DNA from 3 places in the Pseudomonas sp. SMN11 genome. Region 2 is predicted to be linked to each of the others. Evidence: riboswitches for the same ligand, from Rfam matches in the RefSeq annotation. Region 2 holds a riboswitch; each other region holds the start of a gene.

The links. Region 2 has a riboswitch for cobalamin ahead of ACLEJU_RS07145 (CbtB domain-containing protein). Riboswitches for the same ligand answer to the same signal wherever they lie in the genome.
Region 1: it holds a riboswitch for cobalamin, as region 2 does, so the genes downstream of both, cobW (cobalamin biosynthesis protein CobW) here and ACLEJU_RS07145 (CbtB domain-containing protein) in region 2, are expected to answer to the same signal.
Region 3: it holds a riboswitch for cobalamin, as region 2 does, so the genes downstream of both, ACLEJU_RS04150 (TonB-dependent receptor) here and ACLEJU_RS07145 (CbtB domain-containing protein) in region 2, are expected to answer to the same signal.

The regions. Positions count from the first base shown of each region.
Region 1 covers NZ_JBKGGW010000026.1:51,061-60,918, forward strand. Annotated here, with positions in the region: gene cobN (cobaltochelatase subunit CobN) at 1-2,826, opposite strand, end outside; gene cobW (cobalamin biosynthesis protein CobW) at 2,830-3,897, opposite strand; cobalamin riboswitch at 3,998-4,208, opposite strand; gene fni (type 2 isopentenyl-diphosphate Delta-isomerase) at 4,460-5,506, shown strand; gene ACLEJU_RS19980 (LysR family transcriptional regulator) at 5,558-6,469, shown strand; gene madM (malonate transporter subunit MadM) at 6,591-7,355, opposite strand; gene madL (malonate transporter subunit MadL) at 7,358-7,780, opposite strand; gene mdcH (malonate decarboxylase subunit epsilon) at 7,841-8,761, opposite strand; gene ACLEJU_RS20000 (malonate decarboxylase holo-ACP synthase) at 8,758-9,372, opposite strand; gene mdcE (biotin-independent malonate decarboxylase subunit gamma) at 9,374-9,858, opposite strand, start outside.
Region 2 covers NZ_JBKGGW010000005.1:43,988-53,845, reverse strand. Annotated here, with positions in the region: partial or broken gene ACLEJU_RS07175 (transporter substrate-binding domain-containing protein) at 240-2,219, opposite strand; gene ACLEJU_RS07170 (response regulator) at 2,233-2,847, opposite strand; gene ACLEJU_RS07165 (DUF1272 domain-containing protein) at 3,063-3,305, opposite strand; gene cobM (precorrin-4 C(11)-methyltransferase) at 3,367-4,119, opposite strand; gene ACLEJU_RS07155 (cobalamin biosynthesis protein) at 4,150-4,542, opposite strand; gene ACLEJU_RS07150 (CbtA family protein) at 4,560-5,252, opposite strand; gene ACLEJU_RS07145 (CbtB domain-containing protein) at 5,260-5,445, opposite strand; cobalamin riboswitch at 5,558-5,781, opposite strand; gene ACLEJU_RS07140 (hypothetical protein) at 6,227-6,388, shown strand; gene ACLEJU_RS07135 (hypothetical protein) at 6,452-6,766, opposite strand; gene ACLEJU_RS07130 (hypothetical protein) at 7,015-7,383, shown strand; gene ACLEJU_RS07125 (hypothetical protein) at 7,603-7,932, shown strand; gene osmE (osmotically-inducible lipoprotein OsmE) at 7,949-8,314, opposite strand; partial or broken gene ACLEJU_RS07115 (NADH:flavin oxidoreductase/NADH oxidase family protein) at 8,354-9,587, opposite strand; gene ACLEJU_RS07110 (MerR family transcriptional regulator) at 9,687-9,858, shown strand, end outside.
Region 3 covers NZ_JBKGGW010000003.1:12,019-21,876, forward strand. Annotated here, with positions in the region: gene ACLEJU_RS04110 (sugar transporter) at 1-25, opposite strand, end outside; gene calA (vanillin reductase) at 184-1,236, opposite strand; gene ACLEJU_RS04120 (AraC family transcriptional regulator N-terminal domain-containing protein) at 1,416-2,321, shown strand; gene thpR (RNA 2',3'-cyclic phosphodiesterase) at 2,374-2,919, opposite strand; gene lpxO (lipid A hydroxylase LpxO) at 3,077-3,976, shown strand; gene ACLEJU_RS04135 (carboxymuconolactone decarboxylase family protein) at 4,110-4,454, shown strand; gene ACLEJU_RS04140 (N-acetyltransferase family protein) at 4,533-5,102, shown strand; gene ACLEJU_RS04145 (outer membrane beta-barrel protein) at 5,165-5,911, opposite strand; cobalamin riboswitch at 6,070-6,275, shown strand; gene ACLEJU_RS04150 (TonB-dependent receptor) at 6,385-8,502, shown strand; gene ACLEJU_RS04155 (DUF1624 domain-containing protein) at 8,708-9,858, shown strand, end outside.

The DNA.
Region 1 (9,858 bases), on a different contig from region 2:
CAGGATCTCGAAGTCGTCAACCCGCTGGCTGCCGGTGGCCCACACCGGGCGCACGCCCATCAGCGCCATGGCCTGGGCGATGTCGTCGCCACCAGTGCGCATGGTCGCCGTACCCCACACCGACAGGCCCAGCTGGCGCAGATGGTCGCCATGGTCCTGCAGATGCCGTTCGAGGATCAGGTTGGCCGAGGCGAACCCCAGGCGCCAGGCCGTGGTGGTCGGCAGATTGCGCACATCCACGGTGTAGAAGTTGCGGCCAGTGGGCAATACGTCCAGGCGGCCGCGGCTGGGTGCGCCGCTGGGTCCTGCCGGCACGAAACGCCCGGCCAGCGCAGCAAGCAACCCATTGATTTCTGCCGTACCGCAGGCATCCAGGTCCGGTGCGACTTGCTCGCGCAGGGCTTTTATCACCTCGTGCACCGGATGCCAATCGGGCTGCTCGGGCAGTTGCACCTGCCCCTCCAGTGCCTGCTCGATGATGCGCAACGCAAGCAGCTCAAGGCGCTCACGAGTATCCCCGCAAGTGCGCCACGCGCCGTTTGTCACGGCCTGCAGCAGCGCCGGCTGTGGCCCTGACCAGGCCTCGCCGAGGTCGCAATCGAGGGGATCGAAGCCCAGCGCCAATGCCTTGGCCAGCGCCCGCAGCAAACTGGCATTGCCACTGCGGCCGTCGCCACGCTCAACGCGCAGCAAGGCCAGCAAGGTATCGAGGCGCAGGCGGGCCTGCGGTGACTGGCCAAATACATGCAAGCCGTCGCGAATCTGCGATTCCTTGAGGTCGCACAGGTAGGTGTCCAGGCGCGGCAGCCAGACGGCGGCATCGTCCAGCTGGCCTTCCAGCTGCAACTCACGGTCGATATGGTTGGCCTTGACCAGCTCGAGAATGTCGCGCTGCAGCTCACGCGCGCGCCGCGGGTCGAGCAACTGGGCTTCGTAGAACTCGTCCGCCAGCTGTTCCAGATGGCGCAAGGGCCCGTAGGTTTCGGCGCGAGTCAGCGGCGGCATCAGGTGATCGATGATCACTGCCTGGATCCGGCGCTTGGCCTGGGCGCCTTCGCCTGGGTCGTTGACGATGAACGGGTAGATGTTCGGCAGCGGGCCGAGCAGTGCGTCCGGCCAGCATTGTGCGGAAAGGCCGACGCCCTTGCCGGGCAGCCATTCCAGGTTGCCATGCTTGCCGACGTGGATGACGGCATCGGCAGCAAAGGCATGGCGCAGCCAGAAGTGAAAGGCCAGGTAGCCATGGGGCGGCACCAGGTCCGGGTCGTGGTACACCGCGCTGGGATCGACGTGATATCCGCGCGCCGGCTGGATGCCAACGAAGGTCAGGCCAAAGCGCAAACCAGCCACCATCAGGCGGCCTGCGCGGTACATCGGGTCTTGCTCGGGCGGCCCCCACCGTTCCAGCACGGCCTGGCGGTTGGCCTCGGGCAGGCGTTCGAACGCCGCCTGATAGTCCGCAAGGCTCAGGCTCTGGGCGCAGGGGCGCTGGTCGAGGTGCTCGAGGTCATTGGTGACGCCGCCGAGCAACTGATGAATCAGTTGCGTGCCGCTGCCTGGCAGCTCCGCAAGCGGATAGCCCTCGGCCTGCAGCGCCTTGAGGATGTTCAGGGCGGCAGCTGGAGTATCCAGGCCAACGCCATTGCCAATGCGGCCATCGCGGGTCGGGTAGTTGGCCAGCACCAGGGCCACACGCTTTTGCCCATTGGGCAGGCGCGCCAGTTCGACCCAGCGCCGTGCCAGCTCGGCGACGAAGTCCATACGCTCGGGGTGTGCGCGGTAGCAGACCACGTCGGACTGGCTGCGCTCGCTGCGCCAGGCCATGTCCTTGAAGCTCACCGGGCGGGTGATGATGCGCCCGTCCAGCTCCGGCAAAGCGATGTGCATGGCCAGGTCGCGGGCACCGAGGCCCTGCTCGCTGGCCTCCCAACCGGGTTGGTTGTCCTGTGCGCAGATGGCCTGCAACACCGGGACATCACGGCGGAACGGGCGCAGGTTGGGGCGTTCCGGGCTGGACAGGGCAAACCCTGTGGTGTTGATCAACACCTCCGCGCCCACTTCGTCCAGCCAAGCCTCGACCTGCTCCAGGCAGGCACTTTCCTTGAGGCTGGCTACTGCGATGGGCAACGGGTTGAGGCCCGCCGCCTGCAAGCGCTCGCAGAACACGTCGATAAAGGCGGTGTTGGCGGCCTGCAGGTGTGAACGATAGAACAGCAATGGCGCCACCGGGTGTTCGGGGTTCCACTGGCTGTACCAGTCCTCGAGCAGCGCGCCAGGTTTGCGCGGGTGATACACCGAAGTCCGCGGCAAAGGCTGCGGTTCGTCCCAACGGTAATCGCGCCCCAGCCACTGGTTGGCCAAGCATTTGAACAGGTTGACGGCGTTGCTCTTGCCGCCCTGGCGCAGGTAGTGCCAGAGGCGTTCGGCCGGCTCGCCGGTGACGGTTCCGAGGCCGGTCAGCTCCGGGTCCGGGCGGTCATCGCCGGGGACCAGAATCAGCTGCACGCCCCGTGCTGCCAGCTCGACCAACTGTTCGACGCCATAGCGCCAGTAACCGACGCCGCCATGCAGCGACACCAGAATCACCTTGGCATGGCGCAGTACCTCGTCGACATACAGGTCGACCGAGGCATGGTTCTGCACCTGCATCGGGTTGGCCAGGCGCAGGCTGGGGAAATCGTCCGGCAGTTGCTCGGCGGTTTCGGCGAGCAACGCCAAGTGCGAGTCGCCGCTGCAGAGGATCACCAGGTCGGCGGGTGTCTGGCCGAGGTCGGCGATGCTGTCGTCCGGCACGAAGCCGCCGGGCTGGGTCCGCAGCAGGTGCATGGGTCAGGCGCCCAGGGCCTGGCGCAGGCGCGCTTCCAGTTGTGCGGCATCGAGGTCCTGGCCAATCAGCACCAGGCGGGTAATGCGTGGCTCGTCGGCGCGCCAGGCACGGTCGAAGTGCTTGTCAAAACGGGTACCCACGCCCTGCACCAGCAGGCGCATCGGTTTGCCGGGGATGGCCGCGAAACCTTTGGCGCGCAGGATGCCGAACTCCACCACCAGCTGGGTCAGTGCATCGAGCAGCAGGCTTTCGTCGGCTTCGGGCAGGTCGATGGAGATCGAGTCGAAAGCGTCATGGTCGTGATCGTCGTGATCATCGCCGTCATGGTGGGAATCGTGATGGGTGCGACGGCCATCGATGTGCGCTTCGGACTCCGCGCCCAAGCCCAGCAGTACTTCCAGCGGTAGCCGGCCGCTGCTGGCCTCGATCACTTTGACCGCCGGTGGCAGCTCCCCGGCCACTTCGGCACGGACCTTGGCCAGGCCTTCGGCGTCGATCAGGTCGGCCTTGTTCAGGACCACCAGGTCGGCGCTGGCCAGTTGGTCGGCGAACAGTTCGTGCAGCGGCGATTCATGGTCCAGGTTGGGGTCCAGCTTGCGCTGCGCGTCGACCTGGTCTGGATAGGCGGCGAAGGTGCCAGCGGCCACGGCCGGGCTGTCGACCACGGTGATCACCGCATCAACAGTGCAGGCGTTGCGGATTTCCGGCCACTGGAAGGCTTGCACCAGGGGCTTGGGCAATGCCAGGCCGCTGGTTTCGATGAGGATGTGATCGAGGTCGCCGCGGCGTGCGACCAGTTCGCGCATCACCGGGAAGAACTCCTCCTGGACGGTGCAGCACAGGCAGCCGTTGGCCAGTTCATAGACGCGGCCGCTGGCTTCTTCCTCGGTGCAACCGATGCTGCATTGCTTGAGGATTTCGCCGTCGATGCCAAGCTCGCCGAATTCGTTGACGATGACCGCGATGCGGCGGCCCTGGGCATTGTCGAGCATGTGGCGGAGCAAGGTGGTCTTGCCCGAGCCGAGGAAGCCGGTAACGATGGTGACGGGGAGCTTGGCCAGTGTTTTCATGTCGCGTTGCCCTTGGCAGGTTGGCGCGGGCACACGGGACGAAAGCCGCAGGCCAGGCCGGCCGGGCTTGTTCGCCACCGGATCACCCCGCCCGGTTGAAAGTCGAATTCGGCTCGAGGCAGGTCTCCTGGCTTGCACCGTTCCAGTTCTTTACAGGCAAGAAGCTGGCGGGATGACGCCTTCCCGCGCGCGGCGCAGTGGCTGTGTCGATCCGTTGTCGGTGCTTACAGTTGCGGGGGCAGCCGCGGCTTGTACCGCGTTCCCGTCTTAGCTTCGGCAGGGCCGAAGAACCTCGAAGACGCAAGGCTACGCGGGGGGTGGCGGGTGGTCAACTGGTGCCCGCCGAAAACCTCGCGGCGCCTGTCCGATCGAGCGCCGCCCGCGCGGCGCTCGATCTCATGGACGCTGCAAGACTACCGGCGATCACCTGCCAGCCCTCACACAATCACAAACCAAGCATCCATTGAAAGGAACCGGTGGCACACGCCAATGCCTGATGTTGTGCCAATTTTCAGCTTATCTATATTTTGCATCCCAGCTGCCCCTTCGAAACGGAGCCGGCATGAAAAAAAGCCCGCTAAGCCAACGCAAGGACGATCACCTGGATATCGTGCTGACCGCCGCCGCCACCGCGCACGGCGTAGACCCCGGCTGGTCGGCACTGCGCTTCGAGCACTGCGCATTGCCCGAAATGGCCCTGGACGACGTCGACCTGAGCACCGAGCTGTTCGGCTGTGCCCTGCGTGCCCCACTGCTGATCAGTTCCATGACCGGTGGCGCCGAACGCGCACGCTTCATTAACCAGCACCTCGCCGAAGCCGCCCAGGCGCTGGGCATAGCCATGGGCGTCGGCTCGCAACGAGTAAGCCTGCGTAGCGACCAGGACCAAGGCCTGACCGACGAACTCCGACGCCTGGCACCGGATGTGCCGCTACTGGCCAACCTCGGCGCCGCCCAGCTGCGAGAGGCCGACGGCTTGGACCTGGCGCGCCGCGCAATCGACACCCTGCAGGCCAATGCCCTGATCATCCACCTGAACCCCCTGCAGGAAGCCGTACAGCCTGAAGGCGACCGTGACTGGCGCGGCGTACTCAAACGCATCGAAGCTCTGACTTCCCAACTGCCGACGCCGGTGATCGCCAAGGAAGTCGGCGCAGGCGTTTCAGCCAGCGTGGCGCGCATGCTGTGTGACGCGGGCGTAGCCATGGTCGATGTCGCCGGAGCCGGCGGCACCAGCTGGGCAGCGGTGGAAGCCGAGCGCGCCGGCAGCGCCGCCGAACGCGAGGTCGCCCTGGCGTTTGCCGACTGGGGCATCCCGACCGCGCAGTGCCTGCTGGCGGTGCGCCGCGCCGTGCCGGAAATCGGCCTGATCGCCTCCGGCGGCGTGGCCAACGGCGTCGATGCTGCCAAGGCCATTCGCCTCGGTGCCGACCTGGTTGGCCAGGCAGCCCATGTACTGAGTGCGGCGATGATCTCCACCCAGGCCGTGGTGGAACATTTCGAGATTCTTCTGCGCCAGTTGCGTATCGCCTGCTTCTGTACCGGGTCGCGCAACCTTGCGCAACTGCGCCGGGCGCGCTTGCTGCCGAGCAACCTGACACCGCCATGAGGCATGCGGCTGTGGCATGATCAGCGGCTCCCTTCCTGCGGGCCCCTGTGCATGCTGATCGACGAAGAACTGACCCTGAAAAAGCTCGAGACCTTCCTCGCCTTCATGCGCAGCGGCAACCTCGGCCGCGCCGCCGCCGAGCTGTCCACCAGCGCAGTCAGCGTGCACCGCGCCATCCACTCCCTGGAAAGCGCCCTGCGCTGCCCGCTGTTCAAACATGAAGGCCGCCAGCTGATACCGCTGGAAAGTGCCTACGTGCTGGAAAAGAAAGCCCGCCAACTGATCCAGGACGCCGAGCAAATGGTGCGCCAGACCCGCGAGGCCGCCGGTTTCTATGCCGAACGCTTCCGCCTTGGCGCGCTGTATTCGCTGACGGTAAAGACCGTGCCGAAGCTGGTGATGGGCCTGAAGCTGCGGCGCAGCGAACTGAACATTGACCTGACCCTGGGCTCGAACGTCGACCTGCTGCAACGCCTGAAAAACCATGAGCTGGAAGCGATTTTGGTGTCACTGGACGAAAGCGTGGCGGACCCGGCCTGCGAGCAACTGCCGCTGTTCTCCGACGACATCTTCCTCGCTGTGCCGACCGACTCGCCCTTTGCCGAGCAGCAGGAGGTCGACCTGGCGGACCTCGCCGACTCCACATTCATCACCCTGACCCAGGGCTTCGCCACCCACCGCGACGGTGCGCGAGTGTTCCAGCAGGCCGGGTTCGAGCCGAAGGTGGCGATGCAGGTGAACGACATCTTCACCTTGCTGAGCATGGTCAGTTCGGGTGTTGGGTTCGCGCTGCTACCGGGGAGGATCGCAGCGGTGTACGAGAACCGCGTGAAGCTGATACCGCTGCAGGCGCGGTATCGGTTGCAGCAGCATATCGGGGTGGTCTTTTTGAAGGCTCGGGAGCGGGAGCCGAATTTGCTGGCTTTGTTGGCTGAATGCAGGATGTACAGCCGGGAGAATTGAGCTGGCCTTCTGGGGCTGCTGTGCAGCCCTTTCGCGACACAAGGCCGCTCCTACAGGCGATCGCGTTCCCTTGTAGGAGCGGCCTTGTGTCGCGAAAGGGCCGCACAGCGGCCCCAGGATTTCAGCCCACCAACCCTCTGACACAGAAGTACAGAATCGAAGGCCCCATCAGACACCCCAACCCGGTATGGAAGGTCGCAGTCAGCGCCCCATAGGGCACCAATCGCCGATCGGTAGCCGCCAGCCCGGCAGTCACACCTGACACCGTCCCCGCCAACCCACCAAACACCATCGCCGAACGCGGATTGTCCAACGCCAGCAACCGCGCCGAAACCGGCGTGAACACCATCACCAGGATCGCCTTGATCAACCCGGTGGCAATCGACAGCGCCACCACATCCGAACTCGCCCCCAACGCAGCCCCGGTCACTGGCCCGACGATATAGGTCACCGCCCCGGCGCCAATGGTGGTCATGCTCACTGCATCCCGGTAACCAAAGGCATAGGCCACCGCGCAACCGACGATGAACGGCAGCACCGTGCCCAGCAGCAGCGATACCGCACCAATCATCCCGGCCTTGCGCGCCTCGGTGGCCTGCACTTCGAAGGCCGTGGCGACGATGGCAAAGTCGCGCAGCATGGCACCGCCCATCAAGCCGATACCGGAGAACAGCGCCATATCCGCCAGGCCCTTCTGCCCACCGGTCACGGTACCACCAACCCAGGCCAGCACCAGGCCGATGACGATGGCGATCGCCGAGCCGTGCACCCGGCCAAAGGTCAGGTACTTCGACAGCAATACCGACAACCACATGATCCCGCCGACCACCGCAAAGGCAGTGATCAGGCCGTTGTGTTCCAGGGCATTGTCAATGATCGGCCACATGATCAACGCCCTCCCGCAGGGGCGGCCTGCGCATTGGCAACCTCAGGCGTATCAGGCGCCGGCAAGGGTTCGCCGCGATGGCTGCGGCTGATCACCGCGATGGTCAGCCCGCACACCAGCACCGCACCGATCGCCGCCAGCAGTGCCACCGGCCCGCCGTGCAGGGCGGTGACCACGTTCTGCTGGGCGGCCATGGCCACCACCACCGGGATGTACATGGCGCCCCAGAAGCCGACGCCGAACTCGCACTCCTTGCTCATGCCGCCTTTGCGGTGCATGTACAGCCGTGCGCAGATCAGCAGGATCATGGCGATGCCGACCCCGCCCACATTGGATTTGACGCCCAGCAGCACGCCCAGGAAGTCGCCGACGATAACGCCGGCCAGCGTGCATACCGCCAGCAGAGCCACACCATAGATGATCATTGTTGTTGTCCTCAGCTTGAGTCGAAGTTGCTTGTTGTTGTTCTTCGAGTTACAGCGCCGTCATCGGTTGTCGGCCACCTCCTGGCGCAACAGCGCGTCGACGGTGTCCCAGCGGGTGGCTTCGAGGGCAACCACCCTGCCCTGTTCGAACACCGGGCGGGCCAGGCCGCTGAGCACGCTGCCTGGCGGCATTTCCAGGTGCAGGCGCACGCCGCGTTCATAGGCGTTGCGCAACGTAGCACGCCAGTCGACCAGCCGGGCCATGTTGCCGGCCAGGTCATCGCGCAGGCGCTGTGGATCGAAGATCGGCCGCGCACTGCTGCCACTCAGGTAGGTAATGCTCGGGCGCCGCAGCTCGACGCTGGCGAACGCAGCCGCCAGCTCGGCAGCCGGGCCGTCGAGTAACGCGCAGTGGGACGGCACGCTCACCGCCAGGCGCCGGGCCACGCCCTGGCCGCGGCCACGTGCCCTGGCGGCGACCTCGGCCATGGCGGTGTCGCTGCCGGCGATGACGATCTGGTTATCGCTGTTGAGGTTGGCCAGGTACACCTCGCCGCCCACCTCTTCCAGCAAGCGTTCGACACTGCTCAAGTCGAGGCCGCTGAGGGCCGTCATGCCGTAGGCCTGTGGGTAGGCCCGCTGCATCAGCTCGCCACGCAAGGCCACCAGGCGCACCGCATCGACGAACTGCAGTGCGCCGGCCGCTACGGCAGCGGGATAAGCACCGATGGACAGGCCGGCCACATAGTCCGGTGCCGGGCTGCGCTGCAGCAGCCAGCGCGCCCAGGCCACCCCGGCCAGCAGCAGACACAGCTGCACGGCACGGGTCGACTGCAACGCCTGGTTGCTGTCGAGCGCAGCAACCTGTTCACCCAGCGCATCACTGGCCTCTTTCAGTAGCAGCGTGGCGCCCTCGGGCAGGCGCTGCAGCATGCCTGCCTGTTGCGCGCCCTGGCCAGGGAAGGCGAACAGGCTGCTCACGCTGCACACTCCAGCGCATTCCACGGGTCGGCGACAAGGCGTGCACCCTGGGCGGACTTCAGCAACACCCGGCGTGCCAGGCCAGCCCACTCGCGCAGGGCCACGGCACCGGCTGGCGTCTCAAGTTGCACATCGATACGGCACGGGCCGCAATCGAGAATATCCAGCAACTCGCGCGCCTTGGCCCGGGCCATGAACTGCGGCGTACGCACCAGCAAGTCGAGGTCACTGGCACCGTGCACGACATTGCAACCAGTGGCCAACTGGTAACCGACGCCTCCCGTCGGCCCCCAAACCAACCCGCAGGCATCGAGCACGGGTGCCACCGACACCAGCGCCCGCAAGGCTGGCCAGGGGCTCTGCCCCGCCCCGCGCAATGCCTCGGGGCTTAGCTGCCGCTGGATATCGCGCACGCGCATCTGCACACCCAGGCGCTGCTCACGCCCCTGCCCGCGCACGCCCACTGCCACCCAGCCGCTGGCACAGGCGGCACGCCGCACTACCACCGGCTGCCCGGCTGCCAATGCCTGAACAGCCCAGGCAGGCGCATCGGCAGGCAGGTCGGCCGGGGGCATGCCCCAGAGCAGGTCATGTGGCTGCAGCAGGCTCATCTCAGGCCTCCTGCCACTGGCTGCGCAGGCGGGCACGCACGTCGCGGGAGGCGCTGCGGTGTTCACCGTCCAGGCGTGACTTGAGGTCAGTCGAATGGCCGATATCTCGCACAGCCTCGGCCAGGCAGGCGCGTACCTGGGCAATGTCGGTGACACTCGGCGTATCGGCGCTCTCGACCTGCAAACGTCGCCAGAGCAAACCCAGCGAGGCGTAACTGGCGAGGTCATAGGCCATCGGTGGCACCTCGGCGGCCAACGCCTCCAGTTGTTCAACGCTGCGCAGGGTGATCCGCGCGGCGGCCGCCTTGCCCATGGCATGCACCATCACCCCGCTGTCATCCAGGGCGATCAGCCTCTGCGCCTGGTAACCATGGGCCAGGAAGGCGCCGGACATGGCCTTGCCGACCAGCAGGCCAATCACCGGGTGCCCCGCCAGGCGCGCCTGGGCGTAAGCCTGCACGGCGGCGGCCAGTGCCTGGTGAATGC
Region 2 (9,858 bases):
TTTTATTTTTCATTGTTTTCAAGGTAAAATTGTCTATGTTGTGAATTTTGTAACTACTTGCACTTAACGATGGTGCGCTATTTTGTTCGTATTTCAATGATTTTGTATGTGTATTTTGGTTGTGCGGAAGAGATCGTTCTTGACGATCGTCAAAAAAATTAGAAGGAAAAAATCTAAGCGAAGCCGTTGTTTCCTCTGCCTTCTGGATGTTTTTGATTACTGTCGTAAATAGGAAAATGAGCGATATCAAGGATGTCGCCGATCAGCCCGAGCAGGCCAATGGCGGAATCGTGGGCGGTTTGCAGGGCCAGGATGTCGCAGTGGCCAGCGCGGTTGTCTTCCAGCGCCAGTTCCAGCAGGCCTATCACCGCGTTCATGGGGGTACGGATCTCGTGGCTCATGGTCGCCAGGAACGCGCTTTTGGTCTTGCTGGCCTGTTCTGCTTCATCCTTGGCCTGGCGCAGTTGCTCCAGCAGCCCGCTGCTGAAGGCCAGTTGCGCCTGCAGGGCGCGCTGGGCTTCAGTGCGCTGGTGGATCAGCTTGCGCAAGTAACTGTTCCAGAACACCACACCCGCCAGCAGCAGGGCTGACAACACCAGCACTTGCAAGGCCAGGGTGCGGTAGTCACGCCAGGGGCTGTCACTGACCAAGGTGCTGGTGCGCCTACGGTTTATCAGCTGATCCAGCTCTTCGGGAGGAATGCTCATCAGCGCCTTGTCGAGGATGGCTTGCAATTGCGGCAGGCCAGGGGCGACCGCAAAGGCTGCGACGGCCGGCTCGTCCCCCACGACACCGGCGATACGCAGGCGCCCCTTGAAGACCTGGTTGATGTAGTACGAGGCATTGATATGGCTGCTATAGGCGGCGTCGGCATCGCCGTTGGCCACCGCTTCCATCAGGCCGAGGGGGTTGTTCACCATGACCAGTTTCGCCTTCGGGAAGCGCTGCAGGACTTCGGCGCGAAGGTGGGAGCCCTGCAGCAGGGCAATGCGTTGCCCGTCCAGGTTCCTGGCGTGCAGCGGCGAGGGCGCCTGGTCGCGGGTCACTAGCACCCTGGGGCTGACCAGATAGGGGCGGGTGTAGCGCAGCTGGGCTGCGCGTTCTGTGCCATAGCCCAGTGCCCCGATCATCTGTGCCTCGCCGCGTGCGACCTTGTCAACCATCTGCTGCACGGTGCCCTGCTCGATGAACCTGAACTGCAGGCCGGTGCGCAGGGTGATCTGCTTGAGCAGGTCTATGGTGATCCCGCTGACATGCTGCTCGGCGTCGTTGAATGTGAGCGGGGCCAGGGCGGTGTTGACCAGCACGCTGACCGTTGAATGCCTGGCTATCCAGTCGTTTTCTTCCTCCGTCAGTACGGACAGGTGGCGGTCCAGCAACAGGCTGGTATTGCCACTGTTCCAGCGGCGCAGGATGTTCAGGCGCTCGCTTTCGGTGATCCTTCCCATGGCACTGTCGACCAGACGGCGCAGCCGCGGGTTGTCATGGGCGAGCGCGAAGGCAAAGGAGCCGGGGGCCACTTGGCAGAAATGATCGATCTTCACCATGCCCTGGAAACTTTTGCCTATCAGGTAATCGGTACTGATGGCATCGCCCAGATACGCGTCGGCTTCACCCAGTTCGACCGCCGCGAGGCCTTCCAGGGCCGAGCGGTAGAGGCTCAGCTGTGCCTTGGGGTAGAGGGCGCGGACGGTCTCGCCTGGCAAGTAGTGGTCGACCATCGCCAGGCGCAACCCGGCCAGGTCCTTGCCATGATTCAGGGGGGGAGCCTCGCGTGTCACGATCACCGGCAGGTCGTCGGCATAGGGCAGGCTGAGGCTGAGCTGGGCATCGGCCGCTTCAAAGCCATTGGAGCTGCCCAGCAGGTCGATGGTGCCAGCGCGTAGCGCGGCGATCGCTTCATGGCGGCTGGCGAACCGCCTGACCTCGATCGGTACGCCAAGCTGCTCGGCGATCAGCCCGGCATAATCGGCGCTCAGGCCTTCGTAATCATCCAGGCTGACGTTGATCTCGAAGGGTGGGTAATCCGGCCGTGAACTCCCCAGTAGCAACACGCCGCGGCGCTGCAGCCACTGACGGTCGGCGTCATCCAGTTGTAGTGGTTGTGCGGCGCTGGTGGCGCGTGCCAGCAAATGCCTGGGCTCAGCATCGGCAAGCGCCATGAACGGGTAACAGAGCAGGGCGATCAACAGGGTCAGGCCAGCCAGGACAGGTTTCATGCTACCCGCGCGCTCAGCTGACTTGGTTTCGTTTGGCCAGATCAACCATCTCCACCAGAGACTCGGTCTTGAGCTTTTCCATGATACGGCCACGGTAAGTACTGATGGTCTTGGCACTGAGGTTCATGCAGGCGCCGATGTTCTTGTTGTTTTCCCCACGGCTCAGGCGCCGCAGCACTTCCATCTCGCGGTTGGACAGGCTGCCCAGGCGTTCTGGCTCGCTCTCCAGGGTATTGCTGTTCACCGACATCTGGGGGAAGGTGGAGTAGCCCTTGATCAGGGCCTTGAGGGCGAACACCACGGCCTCCAGATCCTCGCCTTTGGTGACGAATGCACCAATGCCGGCATCCAGGCAGCGGCGCACGTAAAGGTCGGTAGCCTGCCCGGTCAGCACCATGATCTTGGGGGCCGGCTCCTGTTGTTGCAGGCGCTTGATGACTTCCATGCCATCCAGGCCGGGGAGCCCTATGTCCAGCAGTACCACATCCGGGCGCAATTCACGCACCTTCTGTGCCACTTCACTGCCATTGTCGACTTCGCCGACGATGCGAAAACGCTCACGCTCAAGCAGTATGCGCAAGGAAAAACGGACGATGGCGTGATCATCAACGATCAGCACGGTGGTCATGTAACTTACTCCTGTCGGAATGTGGTCGGCTTCCTGAGGCAATCAGGAATACGTCTGCAAGCTTTTTCTGCTGTGCGGCACGATACGACCATTCCGGATCCATGGTAATGGCGAGTATAGATGTGTTGAACAAGCGAGTCGGTATTGTAGAAATTTCCTACACGGCGACCGTCACAAGCATCGCCAGAAGTGGCGGTGCCTGTGCTGGCGGAGGGTCAGGCGCAGGTCGGATGAGGCTTGAGGACCCGTTGGGTCGAGGCGGGGTTGTTGCTCAACGCCTGGCCCACCCGCGTCGGGCGGGCCAGCAACTGGCCGCCGCAATTCGGGCAAAGTCCCTGCAAGCGTTGGTCAGCACAGTTACGGCAGAAGGTGCATTCGAACGAGCAGATCAGGGCGTCAGGGCTGTCGCCCGGCAGGTCGGCATCGCAGCATTCACAGTTAGGGCGCAGCTCCAGCATGGGTAACCCTCCGGTCTGGTGGAATGCGCAGTCTGCTCCGCCCCTCGTCAGCTTGGCAATGCTAGTCGCCGGGGCGGTACAGGTGGGCGTGGCCGGCGCGGTACAGCGCCGACTCGCTGAATGGCGCATCGCCGAGTACATGGCCGACGAGGATCAGGGCAGTGCGCCGGAAACCCTTGCTGGCAACCTGTTCGATGATATCTGCCAGGGTGCCGCGCACCCAGTCCTGGTCTGGCCAGGTAGCACGATGAATTACCGCGATCGGGCAGTCGGGGCCGTAGTGGGGTAGCAGTTCTTCGACGATACGTGGCAGGTGCTTCACCCCCAGGTGAATGGCCAAGGTACTGCCGTGTCGGGCCAGGTCGCCAAGTTGCTCGCCTGCGGGCATCGGTGAGCTGTCGCCGTAGCGGGTGAGGATGACCGTCTGCGCCACTTGCGGCAGGGTCAGTTCGCAGCCGAGCAGCGCCGCGCTGGCGGCGGTGGCGGTGACGCCGGGGATGATCTGGTAATCGATGCCCAGTTCGCGCAGGTGGCGGATCTGCTCGCCGATGGCGCCATACAGGCTGGGGTCGCCACTGTGCACCCGGGCCACGTCCTGGCCATTGGCATGTGCGGCGCGGATGGCGTCGATGATTTGCTCGAGATGCAGTTCGGCACTGTTGATGACCGTCTCGGCCTGATGCCCTTCGAGCACCGCTGCGGGTACCAGCGAACCGGCATAGATGATCACCGGGCACTGACGGATCAAGCGTTGGCCCTTGACCGTGATCAGTTCTGGGTCGCCGGGGCCGGCGCCGATGAAATAGACCGTCATGGCGGATCCTTGAATTGATGAAAGAAGCGATTATCCGGCACAGGCCAGTGCCAGGGTAGCGGGGCCGCGCACCTGGCGGGCCACCCTGAGTGCGGGGCCGACGTGACTGAGGCTAGCCAGGGCCAGTGCCGTGCTCTCGGCCACGCCCCAGCAGCCGCAGTAGGCATAGGCGACTGCGGAGCGGTGGCTGAGCAGGGGTTCGTACGCCCGCAGCTGCTCGGCAGTGAAAACCACCAACGGCAGGGCGTAGCGTGCGGCGAGTTGTTGCAAACCTGGCTCGTCGGCCTTGCCCGCGATGCTGGCAAAGCCACGAAGTGCTGTGGCGGTCAGGCCGTGACGCTGCAGCACTTCATGCAGCAATACCTCGAGGACGTCCACCGGGCAACCCCGGCGGCAGCCGAAGCCAGCGTACAGTGCCGGCAATGGCTGGTCGATGGCCATCAGGCGTGGCTGGAGCGGCGATACAACCAGGCGCTGAGCAGGCCCAGGGCGACCCAGAAAGCTGCGTTGGTCAGCCAGGAGGCGATTTTGAACTGAGCCTCCAAGGCTTCCGGAGCCAGGCTTTCGTGGACTTCCGGCTGCGGAGCGCCAATCACGTGCGGCACCACCAGCAAGACGGCGCCCAGTGCCTTGAGCAGGCCATGGCGTGCAAACACCAGCAGGGCCAGGCCCAGTGCGGTCGCGGCTGCGGTGCCGACCCACCAGCTCTGGCGCTGACCGAGGTCGGCGGCGGCAGTGCCTGGCAGCTCCGGCGGCAAGCCCAGGGTTGGGGCCAGGCAGAACACGGCAAAACCGGCCAGACCCCACAGCGCGCCCGTGCTGGTACGGCCCGGCTCACGCAGGCTGTACAGGGCGGCAAGGATCAGGGCGAAGCCGACGGCGACCACCAGATTGCCGCCGGTGGTCGACAGGATGCGCTGCCAGCCATCTTCTGGCGACCAGGCTTCCTCGCTGTGGGTGTGGCCTGCGCTTGCCTCTTCGCCGTGGCTGTGTTGCTCGGCCACGGGTGCGGCCGATTCATAGGTTTCCGCCTCGAGAATCAGCGGTGCGACCCAGAAGCTTTGCAGCAGGGTCAGCAACAGAGCGGCGAGCAGGCCGCTGAACCCGGCAGTGCGGGCGATACGCTTGATCATGACAGCCTCAGTGGCAAGGGAAGGCGGCGCTGTGGCGGGTGTCGTGCGCGGCGTTGTGCACGGCTTCGATATGCGAGAACCCGGCAAAGTAGACCAGGCACAGGCCGAGCAAGCTGGCACCTACGGCGATGACCACACGCTGGCTGAGGGTGACGGGGGTAGTGATGCTGTGTTTGGCGCTGGAGATGGGCATGACGCGATCCTCTGCTTTTTGCTTTTTGTAGGCAATGGGGCAATGGGGACAAGCGCGGCAGCCCCGGGGCACGGGGCGCCCGAGGGAATGCGACAACGCCCGCCCACCGCGGGGTGTTCATGAACGCCAGGCCGGTCTCCGGGCTTGCGAGGAGGAGCAGGGCTCCTTGAAAAGCATCACCTTCCCATGCCGGACTGCGTGGCACAGTGGTCTGGACGCTTCGCTCGCTTACCGTTGCGGGGGCAGCACCGGGTTAGCCCGGCCCTGGCAAGGGCCTGCGACGCACCGATTTCCCGTTTCACCCCCGATGGGGGCACCTGACGCAAGGCGTAAGGAGAGCACGCGGCGAGGGTGGCGTCAAATACAGATGAAACACGATCAGCGGCTGGCGACCGGCCCGAACCTCCCTTTTTTGCGCAGTCCAACGTAAGCAAGGCCTCGCTTCGCCTGGCCGGAGGTACGCACATGAAACGCAAGACTGCATGGGTTGTCGTGTTGTCAGGGTTGTTGTTGCTCAGTGGCTGCTGGCCTTACTGGCACGACGGAGATCACCACCATCGGCATTACTACGATGGAGATCGTGGGGGGCACCAGGACTATCGTCGCTACTGACGCAAGGCAGCATTGACTTCATGCCTTGCGCTTGCGACCAGGCCTGTGCCACGCAATAGTAAAGTTATGTAAAAGCTCGCCCGGGCTGGCCGGTTTGGAATTTACACTGGCAGCGCTGCCCTGCCTTACATAAGGCAGGGCACCGCTTTTCGCCTTTTGGAGCGCTGTAATGAAGTTGAAGCATGTATTGCGTGCCGCCGTGGTGGCTGCATTGTTATCCACGCTGGCAGGTTGCTGGATGTTCATGCCGCCAGGTGGCGGTGGCGGGCATGGTGGGGGGCATGGCGGCCCGGGCATGATGGGCGGCGGGCACGGTGGCGGCCCACGCTGACAGTATTGAAGCAGACGGCTGTTCGCTCACCGGCCAAGGGCTGGGCGGATAGCCTGGCTGCCGTCATGATTCTTCGAGCATTCGCCCAGGACTGAAAAAGAACGATGCAATCATCACGGCGCTGATCACCCCCAATGCGTCTGCGACCAGCAACAGGAATTCGCTGCCAGCCCCCAGCAGCGCCTGCTGGCTGATGGCGAAGCTGGTCCCATGGGGAAAGGCGGCGATGCCCAGAAGGGCCAGCGCCAACGCGGCTGACAGCAGTTTGCTGTAGGCCCTGCCGAACGCCAGCGTGTAGGCCCAGAACACAAAGATGCTGAACACGGCAAGTCCTGTGGAGATCACGAACTGGGCGAGTATTTCCATCCACCACACCATGGGCCCCTCCTGAACGTTGCGCCTGGTCGATACGCATGAGAATCATGGCTGATTGAAATCGTTCCGCTCGGCTAAAGAAATAATCCGAAAGCCGAAAAGTTGCCGATCATGGGCCATTGCCCATATAGCAAACAAGCCTATTGTGCGGTGCACTTTGCGCAGTAACATGGGCACACGAGAACTAAAAAAAGGCGTTCGGCTTGGCCACTCTTTCGTCAGTTATCGATGGGGCAGCAGGAGCGTGTCGCGTGAAGAGCTCAAGATCGGTCGCATGCGCAATACTATCAACCACTTTCGCCACGCTGTTGATGGCCGGGTGTGCACAGAATCGGGATGTGCGGGATGGCCATGATTATACGTCCGGTACTACCGATAGAAGCACGCCCGCTTATCTGGGGTGCGTCAAAGGCGAACTTCAAGGCAATGTGAAAACCTATGAGGTCGATGGCGACAACTCGGTAAAACTGTACGTCGAAAGTACTGACCCTACCCAGGCCGCTGGTTTGGTAGAACTGCGCGGCACGGGAACCGAGCGTCAGTTCACGGCTTACCAGCGCGACGCCTGGTATGACCATGGCAGACTGCTCGATGCTGCATTGTTGTGTAAAAAAGCCTGAATCGTTGATCTGCAAGAGCAAAAAGCCCGCACATGAGAGCGGGCTTTTTGCGATGGGTGCTGATCCATCAGCGGGGTCATTCTAAGGGATGGTGCCGTCTTGCCCATTCGACGGAAGTATTGCGCCAATGGCAATCAAGCCGGTTCACGACCTTGGTGGATTACTCCTTCGGCGCGAACCCGGCTAGAATGGCGCACGTTCCTGTCTGGTTAATTGCAAATGCCAACCTTTCGTATCCTGTTATGTGCCGCGCTCGCAGCAAACCTTGCCGCTTGCGCAAACCCAGGCAAGCCTACCGCCAGTAAGCTGACCTCGAAATCCCCGCAGGACTACGCCGCCTGCGTATTGCCAAAGTGGCAGGCGCTGTCGCCGCAGACCACGCAAAAGTCCATCAGCCATGGTTATCGGCTGACCGCACCCAGCGCCGTGACGTCTGACGAGGTGCTGGAAGTGGTCGAGTATCGCGATGGCAGCCGGGCAACTTTCTATAAAGGCAGCTTCCTGTCGAGTGACAAGTTGCGCATGGCCGCCAGAGAGTGCCTTGAGTGACCGGCAGCCGGTTGCATCAATAGCCTGACCCTCCCATACCGCCCATGCTGGGTAATGTCTGCCGGGACTTCTGCTGGGCATTGCTCCATTCGGCGCAGGTCATGAAACTGGTTTTGTCGACCGTCCCGGCCTGATCGAAGCTGACCATGTAAGGCTGTAGTTTCTGTCCCGGGCTGCTCAGCATGTAGTCGAAGCACGTTCCAGGTACCACCGTGCGGTCGGACTGAGCGCCCGGTTTGCCACCTATTTGCAGCACTTGCTCTTTACTCATGCCATTATCGACTTTGGCTACCAGTGGCTGGTCATGGTAAGTGGATGCGTTATTTGAACAGCCTGCGAGCGCTGACAATGTCAGTATCAGCGCACAAGTTGATTTGTTCATGGCAGTGCTCCCGTCAGAGAACGGCGTTACGGAACAGCATCAATCCAGTCGGCTATTCATCATACGCTTGTATTGCTTGACTCGACGCAGCGTGCACCACTGTTCCAGCAGCAGGGCGCGCAGCGGCGAGGCCTTGGCCTGGGGTTTTCCGCCGGCGGCGAGCCGGCGCATCTGCAACTTCACCAGCGCCATGTAGGCCAGGGCAGCGAATGCCTTGCGCTTCCAGCGGATCGGCGGCAGTTCGGCCAGGGCCTTGGTCTCGCCGGCTTGCCAGCGCCGGGGCAGGGTGGGGTCGACCGCCAGTGCGGTGGCGATGCCAGCCATGGCCACGCCGCTGGCGAGCACCTGTTCGACCACCGCCAGGCGACGGATGCCACCGGTGACCATCACAGGCATGCGGGCAATCGCGGCAATGTCGCGGGCGAACTCGAGGAAATAGGCCTCCCGCGCCAAGGTTCGGCCATCCCGGGCATCGCCTTGCATGGCCGGTGCTTCGTAGCTGCCGCCTGACAGTTCCACCAGGTCCACCGACAGTTCGTTCAGCCACAGCACGACCTGGCGTGCATCTGCCGGTTCGAAACCGCCGCGCTGGAAGTCGGCCGAGTTGAGCTTGACCGCCACGCTGAAGCCGGGGGCCACCACCTCGCGCACCGCCTTGACCACCTCCAGTAACAGCCGCGCACGGTTCTCCAGGCTGCCACCCCAGCGGTCCTGGCGCCGGTTGGTCAGCGGCGAGAGGAACTGGCTGAGCAAATAGCCGTGCGGCGTGGATCTGCACGCCGCTGAAACCGGCTTGTTCGGCCAGTGCCGCCGTACGGGCGAAGCGCTGGATCAACGCGGCGATCTCGCTTTCGTCCAGGGCCTTGGGCTGCGGGAACAGCTTCGACAATCCGCCCATGTCCAGGGCCACTGCCGAGGGTGCCACGGTTGGCTGGCCAAGGTTGGCCTGCATCTGCCGCCCGGGGTGGTTGATCTGCATCCAAAACTGCGCGCCCTGGGCGCGGCCGGCTTCGGCCCATTGGCGAAAACGTTGCAGCTGCTGGCTGTCATCGAGCATCACGCCCCCTGGGCCGGTCATGGCGCCGGGGTCGATCATGACGTTGCCGGTCAGCAGCAAGCCGGCGCCGCCTTCGGCCCAGGCCTGATACAGGCGCAGCAACTGATCGGAAGGGGTCTGGTCCTGATTGGCGAGGTTTTCTTCCATGGCCGCCTTGGCAATGCGATTGGGGATGACACTGCCATTGGGCAGGTGCAGGGGCTGGAAGGGGGTCATGCGGGGTTCTCCAAGTAGCGCCGGGTGTCAGGCGGGTTGGGTTTTGGAGAAGGCTAAGGTTAAAGTAAACCTTAAGGTCAACAGAGAATTTCACCCAACATGAAAATTGGCGAACTGGCCCGACGCACGGGCCTCAGCGCATCGCGTATCCGTTTCTATGAAGCCAGCGGGCTGATCGAGGCCCGGCGCCTGGGTAACGGCTATCGGGATTACCCGGAGCAGGTGGTAAGGTCGCTGGAGGTCATCACCTGCGGGCAGCAGGCGGGGTTCA
Region 3 (9,858 bases), on a different contig from region 2:
GGTCGGTGGGGATGGGTCCGTTCATGGGCAGGAATCTGTTCTCCGCAGGCAAGGCGAAAGGACGCGCGTCAGGGGCCAAGTATCGGCCGCGCTGAGGCACGGGTTTGTTATTGGAAGGATTGCCCGCATGGTACGCGTCACGCCTGGCCCTCACAACCACGAAGGGCCAGGCTATCGTCAGGTTCAGCCCTGCAGGGTCGCCATGTCGATCACGAAGCGGTACTTCACATCACCCGCGATCATGCGCTCATAGGCCTGGTTGATATTGCGGATGTCGAGCATCTCGATGTCGCAACGGATGTCATGGGCGGCACAGAAGTCCAGCACTTCCTGGGTTTCGGCGATGCCGCCAATCAGCGAACCGGCCAGCACCCGACGCTTCATCACCAGGTTGGCGGCATGCACGGCCGGGTCGATCGGCTCGATCAGGCCAACCAGGATGTGTACACCGTCGAACTTCAGGGTCTCCAGGTACGGGTTGAGGTCGTGCTGCACCGGGATGGTATCGAGCAGGAAGTCGAAACGGCCGGCGGCGGCACGCATCTGCTCGGCATCGGTGGACACGATCACGTGGTCGGCGCCCTGACGGCGGGCTTCCTCGGCTTTGGCCTGGGAGCGGGTGAACAGGGTCACTTCGGCGCCCAGGGCCTTGGCCAGCTTGATGCCCATGTGGCCCAAGCCTCCCATGCCGAGGATGCCGATCTTGTGACCCGGGCCGACGCCATGGTGCTTGAGCGGCGAGTAGGTGGTGATGCCCGCGCAGAGGATCGGCGCCGCGCTGGGCAGGTCCATGCCGGCCGGGATGCGCACCACGAAGTGCTCGTTGACCACGATGCTGCTGGAGTAACCACCCATGGTGTTGCTGCCATCGACCCGGTCTGGGGTGGCGTAGGTCATGGTCGGGCCTTCCAGGCAGTATTGCTCCAGGTCCTTGGCACACGCGTCGCAATGGCGGCAAGAGTCGACCATGCAACCGACGCCGACCAGGTCGCCAACCTTGTGCGAGGTGACCTGGTCACCCACGGCGGTGACTCGGCCGATGATCTCGTGACCGGGCATCAGCGGGTAGACGGCAATGCCCCACTCGTTGCGCGCCTGGTGGATGTCGGAGTGGCACACGCCACAGTAGAGGATCTCGATGGCGACATCGTCCGGGCGCGGCGCGCGGCGCTCGAAGGTCATGGGGGCCAAGGGGCTGGTCGGGGTTTGGGCGGCGTAACCGATGGCGGTGTACATGCGGGACCTCAGGGGAAGTGAAACGATTCAGGGCGCGCATTCTGCTCGCCATCGTCCTCCCGGCCCACGGCTGATTCTCCGGCATCCATGCCTGATTCTCCGAACCTGCCAGCGGCCATCTGGCGCTGGCCAGCCAATCTGCGATCATGGAACTGTCTGATTCTCTGCCCTGGTTCATCATGCAACTGACCCGCCACGTCGACGCCAACGCCCCGCTGTGTTCGCTGATCCGCACCCTGGCCACCCGCCCGGGTTTCGTGCCCACGCACCTGCCCCAGGTGCAGGTACTGAGCTGGGACCACTACGTGGCCAGCAGCCCGCAGATCTACGAGCCGAGCCTGATGATCCTGGCCCAGGGCAGCAAACTGGCGCGCCTGGGCCCACGCACCCTGGAGTACGGGGCCGGCCATTACCTGGTGCAGGCGTTGTCGGTGCCATTCATGTGCGAAACCTTTGCCACCGCCGACGAGCCCCTTCTGGGCGTGGCGGTGGACATCGACCGCGGTGTGCTGGGCGAACTGGTGCAGAGCATGGGCCTGGCGCCCGACCCGGCTGTACAGGCGCAGACGCCACAGTTGATGACCTCGGCGGCACTCGATGCACCGATGCGTGAGTCCGTGGAACGTCTGCTGCGCTGCCTGCAGGACCCAGTCGACGCCAAGGTGCTGGGCCCGGCGCGCATTCGCGAGGTGTTGTATACCGCCCTGCGCGGCCCCCAGGCCGGGGTGCTGCGGGCGCTGGTGGAGCAACAGGGCCACTTCGCCCGCATCGGCGCGGCGCTCATGCACTTGCGCGAGCACTACACAGAGCCGCTGAGTGTCGAGGTGCTGGCCGCCTGCGCCAACATGAGCGTGTCGACCTTCCACGAACACTTCAAACGCTGCACCGACATGGCGCCGATGCAGTACCTCAAGCGCCTGCGCCTGCTCAAGGCGCAGCAGATGCTGATCGGTGAAGGGCTGGGGGTAGCCCAGGCGGCGCATCGGGTGGGCTACCAGAGCACCTCGCAGTTCAGCCGCGAGTACAAGCGCCAGTTTGCCCGCAGCCCGGGGGATGAACTGCCCTACCAGAGCCTGCCGGTCTGACGTGCAAACCCGCTCCCGCAGAGATCGCGTCAGCTCCTGGAAACGAGCCGTACTATTGCGCCAACGACCACTGCGCCAGCGGCCAGTAACGGCCCTTGCGCGATTCGTACAAGGTGAAATGCCTGGCGCTAAGATGGAACTCGGGCGCCGCAGCCGCCTCCGGGGTTTGGCCGCGAAAATCCCGTGAGAGGGTCAGGTGTGGGCGGTAGTCACGGGCCTGCTCTTCGAACCCCATCGGCAGCAACGCCTGCTGCAGGCCATAGACCAGCTGACGCAAGGCGGCGGGCGCTTCATGCGGCTCGAGCACCAGCACATTGGCACGCTGCCAGGTTTTCAGCTGGTCCAGCAGCAGGCGCAACGGCGCGCCGGGCCGCGCCAGGTTGTCTACCGCCGCGCAGATGGCCGGCACCTGCGCCGCATCCACATCCCCCAGAAACAGCAAGGTCAGGTGGAAATTTTCGCTCGGTACCGGCTTGCCGCTGCGCAGCTCCAGGCCGCGCCGCCACTGGCTGATCGCACGGCGCTGGGCGTCGCTGACAGGCAAGGCGAAGAATAACCTTTTGAACGGGGTGCCACTCGGGCGGATGTCCTGAATCATGTGAACTCCATCACGTGAAACGTTTTTGCACGCTATAGGGCATTACACCAATGTCGCCCCGCATTAACGTAACAATAAGTACAAACTGCCCCCATGATTGTTTATGCTGGCGAGCTTATGCCATGGCGCATGGCCATTTTTCGACAAGTAACCGTCCATGAAAATTGCACTCGTACTGATCTTCGTCCTCTCGATCGCCTATGTTCACCTGCGCGGTCGGGTACGCCACAAGCTGACCCGCCAGCTGGGCGACCACTCCAGCTTTCTGGCCCCGGTCAACAGCTTCCTGTACCTGTTTTCCAAGCACCCCGCCAAGCCCTACCTGCCGGTCGAGGCGTTCCCAGAGCTGAAGCCGCTCATGGAGCACTGGCAGGAGATTCGTGCCGAAGGCCAGCAGCTGCTGCACGTGGGCGAGATCAAGAAGTCCGACAATTATGACGACGTCGGTTTCAATTCGTTCTTCAAGACCGGCTGGAAGCGCTTCTACCTGAAGTGGTACGGCGAAAGCCACCCGTCGGCCATGACCCTGTGCCCACGTACCACCGAGCTGCTGCAAGGCATCGGCACGGTCAAGGCGGCGATGTTCGCCACCCTGCCACCGGGTGCCAAACTGGTCCGCCACCGTGACCCGTATGCCGGTTCGTACCGCTTCCACCTCGGCCTGGACACGCCGAACGATGACGGTTGCTACATCGACGTGGACGGCGAGAAGTATTCCTGGCGCGATGGCGAGGGCGTGGTCTTCGACGAGACCTACATCCACTACGCCGCCAACACCACCGAGCACAACCGCATCATCCTGTTCTGCGACATCGAACGCCCGCTGAAGTACCGCTGGGCCACCGCGTTCAACCGCTGGTTCAGCCGCAACGTCATGGCCGCCGCCGCCGCGCCGAACGACGCCGGCGACAAGACCGGCGGCATCAACCGCCTGTTCACCCGCATCTACAAGATCCGCGAGCGTGGCAAGGCGCTGAAGAAACGCAACCGCATGCGCTACTACCTGGAAAAGTGGCTGGTGGTCGCCGCTCTGGTGCTGGTGTTCGTCTACATCTGACCGGCACGTTGGCAATTGCAGAAACGGCCTTGTTTGGCCGTTTCAAAGCCGGCCAGCACTAAAGTACAAGTCTGACTTCCCGCGCTTCGACTAGCATCAAAGCTCCACTCGCAACCTTACCAAGGTGAAGACGATGAGCATGATGGACTGGGACGCCTACCGTAAGCAGTTGATGGCCGGCATCGGCGATCTCAAGCAACTGTCCCCCGACACCGTGGCCGGCTACATGACCGCCAGCGGCGCGGGTGCCAAGACCAACCACCTGGACGCCAAGACCCGCGAGCTGATCTCCCTGGCCGTGGCTGTCACCACCCGCTGCGACGGCTGCATCGCTGTACACTCACAGCAAGCCGTCAAGCATGGCGCCACCCGTGAGGAGATCGCCGAGGCACTGGGTGTGGCCGTGGCGATGAATGCCGGGGCCGCGCTGGTCTACTCGGCCCGTGCCATGGATGCGGTGGGCAAGGCCAACGGCTGAAGCCCGACGGCGTCGCCGCCCTTGCGCGACGGCGCCGCGCCACCCAGACTTGGCGGCCTAGCCACTGCAGGAACCGCCATGATCCACATCCGCCCCATGACGCCCGACGACTTCGAGCGTTTCTGGCCGACCTTCCAGGCCATCGTCCAGGCCCGCGAAACCTACGCCTTCGACCCCGAACTGGACGTCGAGCAGGCACGCCAGCTGTGGTTGCAACTGCCGCTGCACACCCTGGTGGCCGAAGCCGATGGCGAACTGCTCGGCTCCTACTACCTCAAGGCCAACGCCGCCGGCCCTGGCGCCCATGTCGGCAACTGCGGCTACATGGTCTGCGACGCCGCCCGTGGCCGTGGTGTGGCCCGGCTGATGTGCGAGCACTCGCAGAAGCTGGCGCGCCAGGAAGGCTTTCTGGCGTTGAAGTTCAATTCGGTCGTGGCGAGCAACGAAGTGGCGGTGGCGCTATGGACCAAGCTCGGCTTCGAGACCGTTGGCCGCCTGCCCAAAGCCTATCGCCATGCTCGCCTGGGGTTGGTCGACTGCCTGGTGATGTACAAGTGGCTGGCCGATGAGCCGGTGGTGGAGAAGCCGCCCCTGCTGATCGGGCGCAAGAACATCGAAGCACGGGTGTCGCGCCGCCGCGGGCGTTAGCCAGTGAGGCCCCTTTCGCGGCGGTTCGACGCGAAGAGGCCGGTGCAGTCAACAGGTCAACCTCAGAACGCCAGCCCCACCTTGAAGCCGAACTCGTCACGCTTGAGCTTGGTGTTGTCGGCCACCGGGGAATCCTCGTCCAGCTTGTACTCGGTGCGGGTGTAGTAAACGCCCGCCTGCACCGGCATTCCGCCCTGCTGGTTCATCAGCAGCGTGACCTCGGCATAGGGATTGGTGCGGTCCTTCATGTCCACGCTGTCGCTACCAAAGTCATCGACCTTCAAGCGTGCGCGACCGTCGATGGTATGGCGCGCGCCCACTTCCACGCGCAACGTCGATGCGTCGAACTGATGGTTGTAGCCCAACGCCGCCTTGGCGAACGGTGACTTGTAGGTGAGCCGGGTATCGAGGTCGTTGATCTCTGGCTCGAACCGGGTCCAGCTGTAGCCACCGCCAACGATCACGTCGACGAAGTTGCGCGCATCCAGTGCCGCACGCCAGCCAAGGTCGAGGTCGGCCTGGGCCTCCTTGAGCTTGTTGTCGTTCTTCTTGCCGTACGTGGCTTCAGCACCGATCTGGTAGATGAACCCGGACTCGGCGGTCAGCTTGTTGCCGAACGTGGCAAAGACCCCGCCCTGGCCCATGTGCTCCTTGTCGGAGTCACTGCCGCCTTCGAACTTGAATTTATCGTACGCACCGAGCAGGCCGACGCTGAACAATGGGTCGGTATTGGGCGCTGCGGTGGCCACAAACGAGCTACCAAGCAGAGCGAGCAAGCAGGAGTGACGCAGCAGGTTGCGAGCGAACATCGGTACAGTCTCCATGACAGTAAGACGAGTGATTGACGAACGGTTCGAGGCAGGGGGGGGTTGGAAAAGTTCGAAGAAATGTCAGAAAAAACGCACAAGCCTGTGATTAATCGAGACTTATTGGAGCGCAGATTTGACGTACCCACGCTTCGATGGTCAGATGCGCGCCAGTTTCAGGTGTCCTGCGCCGCCGTGCGCAGGGTGAAACGGGAAGCCGGTGCGTCGTGATTCACGACAAGTCCGGCGCTGCCCCCGCAACGGTAAGCGAGCGATGCCTTCGACACACCACTGTGCGCCAGCATGGGAAGGTGAAGGCCTCACGCCCCTCGCAAGCCCGGAGACCGGCCTGAAGCCTCACTTGGCAACCCGCGGTGGGCGGGCGCAGGCCGGTATCCGCGTGCGCCCCTGCATGCGTGGTGTGCCTTTGCGTGTTTTCCACCGGGATCCATTCATTCCTGCAGCAGTGGAACGACATGTCCCGATTCATCAAGCTTCACCCCCTGGCGGCCTGCCTGGCCGTCACGCTGCCAGCCCTGGCCGAAGAACCCGTGCTGAACCTCCCCTCCACGGCCATCACCGATAGCCGTGACCCGCAACACGTCGACCTGGCCACGCCGACCGAGGCCGGTTCACGGCTGAACCTCACTGCCCTGGAAACCCCGGCCAGCACCAGCAGCATCACTGCCGAACAGATCGAGCAGCGCAACAACCTCACCGTGCAGGACGCCGTGACCCGCTCGCCCGGCATCACCTTCATCGGCAACCCGGGCGATGGCGGCACTGGCCTGTCGGCGCGCGGCTTCACTGGCCATGGCTCGGTGATGACCCTGTTCGACGGCGCGCGCCTGTACACCGGGGCCGGCACCCAGACCTTCCCGGTCGACCCGTGGATGGTCGAGCAGATCGACGTCATTCGCGGCCCGGCTTCGGTGCTGTATGGCGAAGGCGCGACCGGCGCGGTGATCAACGTGATCCCGAAAAAGCCGTTCGCTGGCGACATCCACAACCGCTTGCGCCTGGGCTACGGTTCCTGGGACCGCCAGCAACTGGGCCTGGACAGCGGCGGCAGCCTCAGCGAACGTCTGAGCTATCGCCTGACCCTTAACCAGCAGGCTGGCAACGGCTGGGTCGACCGCACCGACTCGCGCAGCCTGGCACTCAGTGCCGCGCTGCGCTTCGATGCCAGCGACGACCTGAGTTTCACCCTCGCCCACGAGCGCGGCGACGCCCAGCCCGCCAACTACTACGGCAAGCCGCTGATCGACGGCCATTACCGCAGCAGCCTGCGCAAGAAGAACTACAACGTTCAGAACGACGAGCAGCGCTACCACGACGAGTGGACCCGCTTCACCACCGACTGGACGATCAACGACCAGCTCAGCGCCAGCAACCAGCTGTACTACATCAAGAGCCGCCGCCACTGGCGCAATGCCGAGAACTACAGCTGGGACGCCGATCGCGCGCTGCTGGAGCGCCAGAGCTACCTGGAGATCAAGCACAATCAGGAGCAGATCGGCGACCGTCAGACCTTCAGCTTCGACCACAGCCTGTTCGGCCTGGCCAGCAAGACGCTGGTCGGTGTCGAGTACAACAAGGTGCGTTTCAACGTCGACAGCAACCGGCCGTACAACGACGTGGGCGGCGACTACATCGACCCTTGGCAGCCGACCCCGGGCTGGTTCCACAGCGACTCGCCAACCCGCCCGCAGACGCTGTCCACCACCCACACCTTCGCCCTGTTCGCCGAGAACCGCCTGCAGCTCACCGAGCGCCTGTCGCTGGTGACCGGCGTGCGCCGCGACCAGAACCACATCGACCGCGACAACCTGGTCGACGGCAGCCGCAGCGACCGCGGCCTGGAGGGCGGCAACTGGCGCGCCGGGCTGGTGTTCGCAGTCAACGACAATCTGTCGCTCTACGGCCAGTACTCCACCAGCGAGGACGGCGTGGACAACCTGGTCAGCCTCAGCCCGTCGCAGATGCACTACGACCTGACCGAAGCGAAGCAGACCGAGCTGGGCCTCAAGCAGCGCTTCTGGGAGGGCCGTGGGGAGTGGACGCTGGCGGCGTTCCATATCGTCAAGAAGAAGCTGCTGGTGGATGACCCGATCACCCACGAGGCGCAGCAGGCCGGGCAACAAACCTCCGATGGCCTGGAGGCGTCGCTGGAACTGGCCCTGGGGCAGCAGTGGCAGGTGTCGGCCAATGCCGCGCTGGCGCGGGCGAAATACGATGATTTCGACGAGATGGTCGATGGCGTGGCCCAGGATCGAGCCGGCAACCGCCCGGCCAATGTGCCGCGGCGCACGGCCAACCTATGGCTGAGCAAGGGCTTCGGCCAGCAGGTGGAGGCCGGGATTGGCGCGCGGTATGTGGATGAGCGTTACGCCGACACGGCCAATAGCCAGAGTGCGCCGGGGTATACCGTGATCGATGCCAACATTGGCTGGCAGGTGCTGCCGGATGTGCGCCTGGGGTTGCAGGTGAACAACCTGTTCGACCGGGAATATGTGGCGTCGATGTTCAGTGGCGAGCAGTGGTTGATGGGCGCGCCGCGGTCGTACTTCGCTACCGTGGATTACACCTTCTGACTTGAACCGCCTGTCCCGGCCTCTTCGCGGGCAAGCCCGCTCCCACAGGATTTCTACTCACTTGAAAAGGGTGGTGGACCTGTGGGAGCGGGTTTACCCGCGAAAAGGCCAGCACAGGCAACACAAAAATCTCTAGGAGAAGCGAATTAAATAGTTATAAGATAACGTTTCATTTGACATTCATTCCTGCCTGCGACTTCTTTCCATGACCAGCGCCTCAGCCCTCCCAACCCAGCTCACCCAGCGCCTGCAGAGCATCGATGCCCTGCGTGGCCTGGTGATCCTGTTCATGCTGCTCGACCACGTGCGTGAAACTTTCTTCCTGCACCGCCAGGTCAGCGACCCGATGACCATCGACACCACCGACCCATCGCTGTTCGCCAGCCGCACCCTGGCCCACCTGTGCGCCCCAGTGTTCGTCCTGCTCACCGGCCTGTCGGCCTGGCTGTATGGCGAGAAATACCAGGGCCGCAGCGATGTGTCGGCGTTCCTGTTCAAGCGCGGGCTGTTCCTGGTGGTGCTGGAGTTCACCCTGGTCAACTTCGCCTGGACCTTCCAGCTGCCGCCGAGCGTGGTCTACATGCAGGTGATCTGGGCCATCGGCGTCAGCATGATCGCCCTGTCGCTGCTGGTGTGGCTGCCGCGTCCTGCCCTGCTCGCCCTGGGCGCGCTGATCATCGCCGGGCACAACCTGCTCGATGGCCTGCACTTCGGCGTGGAATCGGCCCTGCATGTGCCGTGGGCGATCTTGCACGACCGTGGCTGGCTGGAGGTCTCGGAGAACCTGCGCCTGCGCACCTCCTACCCGGTGCTGCCGTGGATCGGCGTGATCGCCTTGGGCTACGGCCTCGGCCCGTGGTTCGCCCGTGGCAGCGACGCCGGCGAGCGCCAGCACCGCCTGCTGATGGCCGGCATCATCGCCCTGCTCGGCTTCATGGTGCTGCGCATCTACAACGGCTACGGCGAGGCGCCGTGGAGCGGCTACCCGACCGTCACCCAGACCCTGATGAGCTTCTTCAACATCACCAAGTACCCACCCTCGCTGCTGTTCCTGGCCCTGACCCTGGGTTGCGGCCTGCTGTTGTTGCGCGCCTTCGAGCGCGCCGGACTGGCCCGCTGGATCAGCGCCCTGGCGGTGTTCGGCGCAGCGCCGATGTTCTTCTACCTGCTGCACCTGTACGTGCTCAAGCTGCTGTACCTGGCCTGCGTGGCGCTGCTGGGCCTCAACCACGGCGACTACTTCGGTTTCGACGGCATCGGCGCGGTGTGGCTGGCCGCGCTGCTATTGGCGGCGGCGCTGTACGTTCCAGTGCGCTGGTTTGCCCGACTCAAGGCGCGCCGGCGCGACATCAGCTG